Luteitalea sp. TBR-22: one gene and its partner. The protein of the gene in region 2 interacts with the protein of the main gene of each other region in a pairwise test. Links are inferred from orthologs where the notes say so. Each region holds a gene or a part of one and is shown on either strand. Other genes may lie near its edges.

Region 1 (3,979 bases), 640 kb from region 2 along the record:
CGCCGACTTCGACCCGAACGTCCACCAGGCGGTCGGCCAGGAGGTCAGTGCCACGCATCGCGAGGGTGAGGTGATCGAGGATCTGCGCCGCGGGTACCGCCTCGGCGACCGCCTCCTGCGGCCGTCGATGGTGAAGGTGGCCACGCGTGGCTAAGCGGGACTACTACGAGGTCCTCGGCGTCGAGCGCACCGCGACCGAAAAGGAGCTCAAGAGCGCCTACCGCAAGCTCGCGCTGCAGTACCACCCCGACCGCAACCCGGGCGACCACACGGCCGAGGAGAAGTTCAAGGAGGCCGCCGAGGCCTTCGCCGTGCTCGGCGACAAGGAGAAGCGGGCGGCGTACGACCGGTTCGGGCACGCCGGCGTCGGGGGCGCGGGCGGCCCGCAGTTCGACCCGAGCACCTTCGCCGACTTCGGCGACCTGTTCGGCGGACTCGGCGACGTGTTCGGGTTCGGTGACCTGTTCGGCGGCGGCGGTCGTCGTCGCGGTGGGCCGCGGCGCGGCTCCGATCTGCGTTACGACCTCGAGATCACCTTCGAGCAGGCGGCGCGCGGCCACGAGATGCAGCTGCAGATCCCGCGCGAGGAGACGTGTGAGACCTGCAAGGGATCGGGCGCGGCGGCGGGCACCTCGCCCGAGACCTGCAGCCAGTGCAGCGGCTCGGGCCAGTTGCGCTACCAGCAGGGCTTCTTCACCGTGGCGCGGCCGTGCGGCACCTGCCGCGGCACCGGCCGGGTGATCGCGTCGCCGTGCGGCACCTGCCGCGGCGCGGGTCGCGTCACCCGCGAGCGCAAGCTCACGGTGCGCATCCCGGCTGGCGTGGCCACGGGGCAGCGCATGCGCCTGAGCGGCGAGGGCGAGCACGGCACGGGCGGCGGCCCGCAGGGCGACCTGTACGTCGTGTTCCACGTGGCCGAGCACCCGTTCTTCCACCGCGAGGGCGACGACCTGCACTGCGAGGTGCCGGTGCAGTTCACGACGCTGGCGCTCGGCGGCACCGTGCACGTGCCGACGCTCGACGGCTCGCACCCACTCGAGATCCCCGAGGGCACGCAGCCGGGCACGAGCCTGCGCGTCAGGGGCAAGGGCATGCCCAACGTCTCGGGCCGCGGCCACGGCGACCTGCACGTGATCGTCGGCGTGCACGTGCCCAAGAAGCCGTCGCGCGAGGTGCGCGAGGCGCTCGAGGCCCTGCGCGCCGTGCTGCCCACCGACACCGGCGATGCCGCCGCGCGCGATCGCGGGCAGGAGGACAAGCCGTTCTTCGAGCGCGTCAAGGACATGTTCGGCTGAGTCATGTCCACCAGAACCTGGCCGGTGCTCCGGCTCGCATTCGCCGCCCCGCTCGACGAGGCGCGGCAGCAGCAGTTGTGGCTCGACGTCGACGACTGCGGCGCCTCGGCGCTCGACGAGGACGGTGACGTGGTGTCGCTGCACTTCACTGCGGCAGCGGATCGCGACGCGGCGCTCGACCTGCTCGCCACCCGTGGGTGGCTGGCGCAGGCCGCCATCACCACCGAGGACGTGCCCGACGAGGGCTGGGCTGCCCGCTCGCAGGCCAACCTGCCCGCCGTGCGCGTCGGCCGCGTCGTCGTGGCGCCGCCGTGGGACCTGCCGTCGCCTGACGCCCTCGGCGACGCCCTGCTGATCGAGATCGAGCCATCCACCGGCTTCGGCACGGGGCATCACCAGTCGACGCGGCTGTGCCTGCGCGCCCTGCAGGCGCTCGACCTGGCCGGCCGGCGCGTGCTCGACGTCGGCACCGGCTCGGGCGTGCTGGCCGTGGCCGCATGGAAGCTGGGCGCGGCCGAGGCGGTCGGCGTCGACAACGATCCCGACGCGGTCGAGGCTGCCGAGGACACCCTGCGTCGCAACGCCGTGCCGGCGGGCGCCGTGCGAGTCGAGGTGCGCGGGCTCGACGACCCTGCCCTGCTGCCAGCCGACGTCGTGTGCGCCAACCTCACCGGCACCCTCCTGCGCCAGCAGGGAGCGCGCGTGCAGCGCCTGGTGGCGCCCGGCGGCCGCGCCGTGCTGAGCGGCTTCACCGAGGACGAGGCCCGCTGGGTGCGCGAGGCCTTCGACGACTGCGACGTCGAGGCCACCCACGAAGAAGAGTTCTGGATCGCTTACGTCATGCGCCGCCGCAGCGCCGCGTCCCAGGCGTAGCGGATCACCGAGAGCGCCGCCAGCGCCACGTGCTCGGCCCGCAGCGTCACCGGCATCATCGTCCAGGGACGCCATCCCGCCGCACGGGCGGCGTCGACTTCCTCGTTCGTCCACCCGCCCTCGGGCCCGATCGCCAGCGCCGTTGCCTGCGGCGGGCTCGGCACCTCGCCGCCGTGGTCGCCCGACACGGCGGGCTCGGCGAGCCAGAGCCTCGTGGGCACGTTCGTCAGCGCCGTGCCGACCGCGTCGGCCAGCTCGCACGGCGCCGCGATCGTCGGCAGCACGGCGCGGCCGCACTGCTTGGCCGCGGCGACGGCGACCCGCTGCCAGCGCTCGTGGGCGGCAACGGCGGCCCGTGCCGGGACGTTGGTGCGCGCGCTCACGACCGGCAGGATCGCCGTGGCCCCGAGCACCGTCGCGTCGCGGACGACCGCGTCCATGGCGTCGCCCTTGAGCAGCGCCTGCACGATGACGATCGGGGCGGGCGGCTCCGGGGCGGCCGCGCGGGCCCCCTGCACGGCGAGCACGCTTCCCCCGGGTGCGACGCGCTCGACGCGCGCCGCATGCAGGGCGCCGCGGCCGTCGAACACCTCCACCGCGTCGCCCTCGCGCAACCGCAGCACGCGCGCGAGGTGCAGGCTCTCGCCGGGTGGCAGCACCACCGTCGGTGCGTCGTGGGTCAGGTCCGGCGCGAAGAAGCGATGAGGCACGGCGTCGTGAAAGGCTGAGGGCCCCCGTCCGCCGAAGCGGCGACGCCGAGAGCCGGGAGGACTTGCCCGCCGAAGCCTTGGCGAAGGCGGGTATACTCAGGCCCCGGCATGCTCTTCAAGGGCCAGACCCTCGGCAAGTATCGCATCCTGTCACCACTGGGAAGCGGCGGGTTTGGCACCGTCTACCTCGCGCGCGACACCTGGCTGGACAAGCAGGTGGCCATCAAGGTGCCCCACCGGCAGGGCCTCGACTTCTCCGAGCTGCTCCGCGAGCCGCGCCTGCTGGCCAGCGTCAACCACCCCAACATCGTCGCGATCACGACGGCCGACAAGCAGGACGACGTCTTCTTCATCGTGATGGAGTACGTCGCCGGCGAGACGCTGGAGAGCGTACTGGAGCGTGAAGGTGCGCTCGACCTGCCGCGGGCGCTCGACTACACCGTGCAGATCGGCAATGCCGTCGACCACGCGCACAAGCAGGGCGTGATCCATCGCGACCTGCGGCCGGCCAACGTGCTGGTCTCCGAGAACGGGATGCTCAAGGTGGCCGACTTCGGCACCTCGCGCTTTCTGGAGATCGCCGCGCACGGCACGACGGTGATCGGCAGCCCGGCGTTCATGGCGCCCGAGCAGTTCCAGGGCAAGGCCGTGTTCGCGTCGGACCTGTACTCGGTGGGCATCACGATGTACCAGATGCTCACCGGCGAGTTGCCGTACGACCCGCCGCCGCCCTCGGCGCTGCACAAGCTGCTCACCGGTGAACTGGTGACGCCGCCGCGATCGCGCAATCCCGCGATCCCGCGCCGCCTGAACGACATCATCATGAAGTGCCTGGCGCCGCAGGTGGCCGACCGGTACACGCGTGCCGCGGACCTGCTCGACGACCTGCTCGCCGCCAAGCCGGTCATCCTGGGCACGCCGGGACCGCGCGCCATCGCCGACCTCGGCCTCGACGACGCGGGGCGACCGGCGCGGACGGCCGCCCCTCCCCTGCCACGTGCGGTGAAGTACCAGGACCGCGAAGCCGCCCGTAACTGCTGGCACTGCCGGCGGCCGCTGCACAACCTCGCGACCCGGTGCCCCTTCTGCGGGGAACAGCAG
Region 2 (3,945 bases):
TCCCGCTGCCGGAGCGCCAGATCGACAAGCCGTTCCTGATGCCGGTCGAGGACGTGTTCTCGATCTCGGGCCGAGGCACGGTGGTGACCGGGCGTGTCGAGCGTGGCAAGGTGAAGGTCGGCGAGGAAATCGAGATTGTCGGCTTCGGCCCGACGCGCAAGACGGTGGTGACCGGCGTCGAGATGTTCAAGAAGCTGCTCGACGAGGGCCAGGCGGGCGACAACATCGGGGCGCTGCTGCGCGGCATCGACAAGGAAGCCGTGGAGCGTGGGCAGGTGCTGGCCAAGCCGGGGTCGATCACGCCGCACACCAAGTTCAAGGGCGAGGTCTACGTCCTCACGAAGGAAGAGGGCGGCCGGCACACGCCGTTCTTCAACGGCTATCGTCCGCAGTTCTACATCCGGACGACCGACGTGACCGGCGTGGCGAAGCTGCCCGAGGGCGTCGAGATGGTGATGCCGGGCGACAACGTGACGATGGAGATCGAGCTCATCGGGCCGGTGGCGCTGGAGAAGGGCCTGCGGTTCGCCATCCGCGAGGGTGGCCGCACGGTGGGCGCGGGCACGATCACCGAGATTCTTCAGTAAGTCGCCGGCGGCGCCGGCGACTTACCGGGTAGGGCCGGCTCTCCGAGCCGGCCGTCTGGACAACGGCTCACGGCTCTCGGCGCAAGACTCAGAAACCCTCCAGAGGCCGCAGCATCTGCGAGCTCCCTGAGCCCTGAGCCCGAAGCCCTGAGCCAGTAGTCCGGAAGTTGAGAAGACGATCATGAGAGACATCGTTCAGCTCGCGTGCGGCGAGTGCAAGCGTCGCAACTACAGCACGACGCGCAACAAGAAGAAGACGACCGAGCGGCTGCACATGAAGAAGTTCTGCCGCTTCTGCAAGTCGCACACGGAGCACAAGGAGAGCAAGTAGCGCCGGATTGGTCCGGCGTGTGCTCTCAGGGTTGGTTGCCACCGGCCGGGTCCGGTGGCGGAGTTGCACAGGCCAGTAGCTCAATTGGCAGAGCACCGGTCTCCAAAACCGGGGGCTGGGGGTTCGAGTCCCTCCTGGCCTGCCACACCCGCCGGTGGACGGCCCGAGCGCGTATCGCCTCGACTGCGATGCGCGCCCGGGCGTCTGCACTGAAGGAACCGCAGCGTGAAGACCGCGATGGTGGACAACGTCAAGGACGCACAGGCAGGCCGTCGCGAGGCGGAAACGCCCGTGGTGGCGACCGCCGGCCCGCTGGGCTGGTGGGCGCGCGGCAAGGATTTCCTTGCCAAGGTGCGCGAGGAGGTCGGGCGCGTCACCTGGCCGACGCAGCGCGAAGTGCAGGCCACGACCATCGTCGTGATCGCCTTCTCGCTGGTGATGGGCATCTACCTGTTCGCGGTCGACGCAGCCTTCAACAAGCTCGTCGAGTGGATCTTCCGCAGCTTCGGAGGGGCGGCATGAGCGAGGTGCAGGAAGGCGCGGCATCGCCGGGGCCGTCGCTCAGCTGGTACATCGTCCACACGTACTCGGGCTTCGAGAACAAGGTCAAGGAGTCGCTCGAGCAGCGCGTGCAGGCCTACGGCCTCGAGGACAAGTTCGGCGAGGTCCTCGTGCCGCAGGAAACGGTCATGGAGATGCGCAGCGGCCGCAAGGCCGAGATGCGCAAGCGCATCTTCCCCGGCTATCTCTTCGTCGAGATGCAGATGACCGACGACGCGTGGCACGTGGTGAAGAACACCCCGAAGGTCACCGGGTTCGTGGGAGCGGGCGCCAAGCCGACGCCGCTGACCCGCGAAGAAGTGGACAACATCCTCGCGCAGGTGCGCGAGAGTGCCGAGAAGCCCAAGCCGAAGTACCACTTCGAGAAGGGCGACCAGGTGCGCATCAACGAGGGGCCGTTCACCAACTTCAACGGCACGGTGGACGAGGTCAATACCGAGCGCAGCACGCTGAAGGTCATGGTGACGATCTTCGGGCGGTCCACGCCGGTGGAGCTCGACTTCCTGCAGGTCGAGAAGCTCTAGGCCCGGAACGCAGCAGGGACGGTTCGAAGACACATGGCCAAGAAGGTTCAAGCACTCGTGAAGCTCCAGATCGCCGCCGGCAAGGCAACGCCGGCGCCCCCTGTCGGGACCGCGCTCGGTCCGCAGGGCGTCAACATCATGGACTTCTGCAAGAACTTCAACGCGAAGACCGCCGGCCAGGACGGTCTCATCATCCCCGTGGTGGTGACGGTGTACGCCGATCGGTCGTACACCTTCGTGCTGAAGACGCCGCCCGCTCCGGTGCTGCTCAAGCGCGCCGCGAACGTGCCCAAGGGCTCGGCCGAGCCGAACAAGAACAAGGTCGGCACGGTGACCAAGGCGCAGGTCGAGGAGATCGCGCGCCTGAAGCTGCCCGACCTGAACTGCGAGTCGCTCGACGCGGCCATGCGCAGCGTGGCCGGCACGGCCCGCTCGATGGGCCTCGACGTCGTCGGCTGACAGGTGGTACCCCGCGCAATTTGAGGTTTCACATTTCAAATTACGGGGATTCGACACAACGTGGGAGGCCGCTCGTCGGCCGACTGCACCACGGAGGTAGCACATGCCCACTCCCGGGAAGAAGTACGCGGCGGCGCGCGCGCAGGTCGAGGAGCGCCCGTACGTGCTGGATGAGGCCATTCCCCTCATCCAGAAGCTGAAGTACACGAAGTTCGACGAGACCGTCGAGGTCGCGATGCGCCTTGGCGTCGATCCCAAGCATGCCGACCAGATGGTGCGTGGCACGGTGGTGCTGCCGCACGGGCTCGGCAAGACCAAGCGGGTGCTGGTGATCGCCAATCCCGAGAAGCAGCGCGAGGCGGAAGCCGCCGGCGCCGATGCGGTGGGCGGCGAGGAACTGGTCGAGAAGATCTCGGGCGGCTGGACCGACTTCGATGCGGTCGTGGCGACGCCCGACATGATGCGGGCGGTGGGGCGCCTGGGCAAGGTGCTCGGCCCGCGCGGCTTGATGCCCAATCCGAAGACGGGGACGGTCACGACCGACATCACCAAGGCCGTGCAGGAGATCAAGGCGGGCAAGGTCGAGTTCCGGGTGGACAAGACCGGCATCGTGCACGCGCCGATCGGCAAGGTGTCGTTCCCGACCGAGAACCTCCTGGCCAACGCGCACGCCCTGTTCGACAGCGTGATGAAGGCGAAGCCCGCGGCGGCCAAGGGCAAGTACCTCAAGAGCCTGACGGTCAGCTCGACCATGGGCCCCGGCGTGGCGATCGACACCTCGCATGTCGAGTCGCTCGTCAAGTAGGGAGAGAGACCATGGCTGTATCTCGCGCTGACAAGCAACTGGAACTCGGCCAGCTCACGGAATCCTTCGGGAAGGCCGAGAGCCTGATCGTGATGGAGTACAAGGGGCTGAAGGTCCCCGAGGTCACCGAACTGCGCCGGCAGGTGCGGGCCGTGCAGGGCTCGTACAAGGTGGTCAAGAACACCCTCGCTCGCCGCGCCATGGCGGGCACGCCCTTCGAGGCGCTCACGCCCCACTTCACGGGCACGACGGCGGTCGCCTTCAGCGGCGACGATCCGGTCGCGCTCGCGAAGGTGCTGACGACGTTTGCCAAGACGGCCCCGGCCCTCGTGCTGAAGGCGGCGGTCGTGCAGGGCGACGTGGTCACGGGTCCCGCCGTGAACGAACTGGCGAACATGCCGGGCAAGCCCGAGCTGTACGCCAAGCTGCTGTACCTGCTGCAGGCCCCGATGGTCCAGATCGTCAGCGTGCTGAGCGCGGCGCCGCGGGACCTGATGAACGTCCTGTCGCAGGTGGAGAAGAAGAAGGGCGAGTAGGGAGGGATCGCCGGCGCGGCCGGCGGTCATACACGAGGTCGCTGTCAGCTATCAGGCATCTGCTGTGTCCCGGTCATGCGGAACGTCAGCGATGGAGACCGTTGATAGCTGAAAGCCGGACGCAGAGCGCTGATAGTCGACA

The links. Proteins that work in one complex are often made in the same cells at the same time.
Region 1: the proteins of rplK (region 2) and TBR22_RS16455 interact in binary tests that used the Escherichia coli proteins (3 or more experiments, as listed by UniProt). The link is inferred for Luteitalea sp. TBR-22 from one-to-one orthologs.

The regions. Positions count from the first base shown.
Region 1 is NZ_AP024452.1:3,921,253-3,925,231, forward strand. What follows is about bases 302-3,233. They hold TBR22_RS16455 (50S ribosomal protein L11 methyltransferase), read left to right. Parts: upstream 302-1,298; coding sequence 1,299-2,168; downstream 2,169-3,233. Other genes in these bases: dnaJ (molecular chaperone DnaJ), read left to right, coding at 302-1,295; TBR22_RS16460 (16S rRNA (uracil(1498)-N(3))-methyltransferase), read right to left, coding at 2,129-2,878; TBR22_RS16465 (serine/threonine-protein kinase), read left to right, coding at 2,987-3,233. Outside these bases: nucleotide exchange factor GrpE, read left to right, coding at 1-154; more of dnaJ, read left to right, coding at 147-301; more of TBR22_RS16465, read left to right, coding at 3,234-3,979. UniProt on the Escherichia coli protein: Methylates ribosomal protein L11.
Region 2 is NZ_AP024452.1:4,557,826-4,561,770, reverse strand. Bases 852-3,749 are described here. They hold rplK (50S ribosomal protein L11), read left to right. Parts: upstream 852-2,036; coding sequence 2,037-2,462; downstream 2,463-3,749. Other genes in these bases: rplJ (50S ribosomal protein L10), read left to right, coding at 3,279-3,749; rplA (50S ribosomal protein L1), read left to right, coding at 2,566-3,267; nusG (transcription termination/antitermination protein NusG), read left to right, coding at 1,437-2,003; secE (preprotein translocase subunit SecE), read left to right, coding at 1,144-1,440; rpmG (50S ribosomal protein L33), read left to right, coding at 852-918. Outside these bases: tuf (elongation factor Tu), read left to right, coding at 1-587; more of rpmG, read left to right, coding at 769-851; more of rplJ, read left to right, coding at 3,750-3,803. UniProt on the Escherichia coli protein: Forms part of the ribosomal stalk which helps the ribosome interact with GTP-bound translation factors.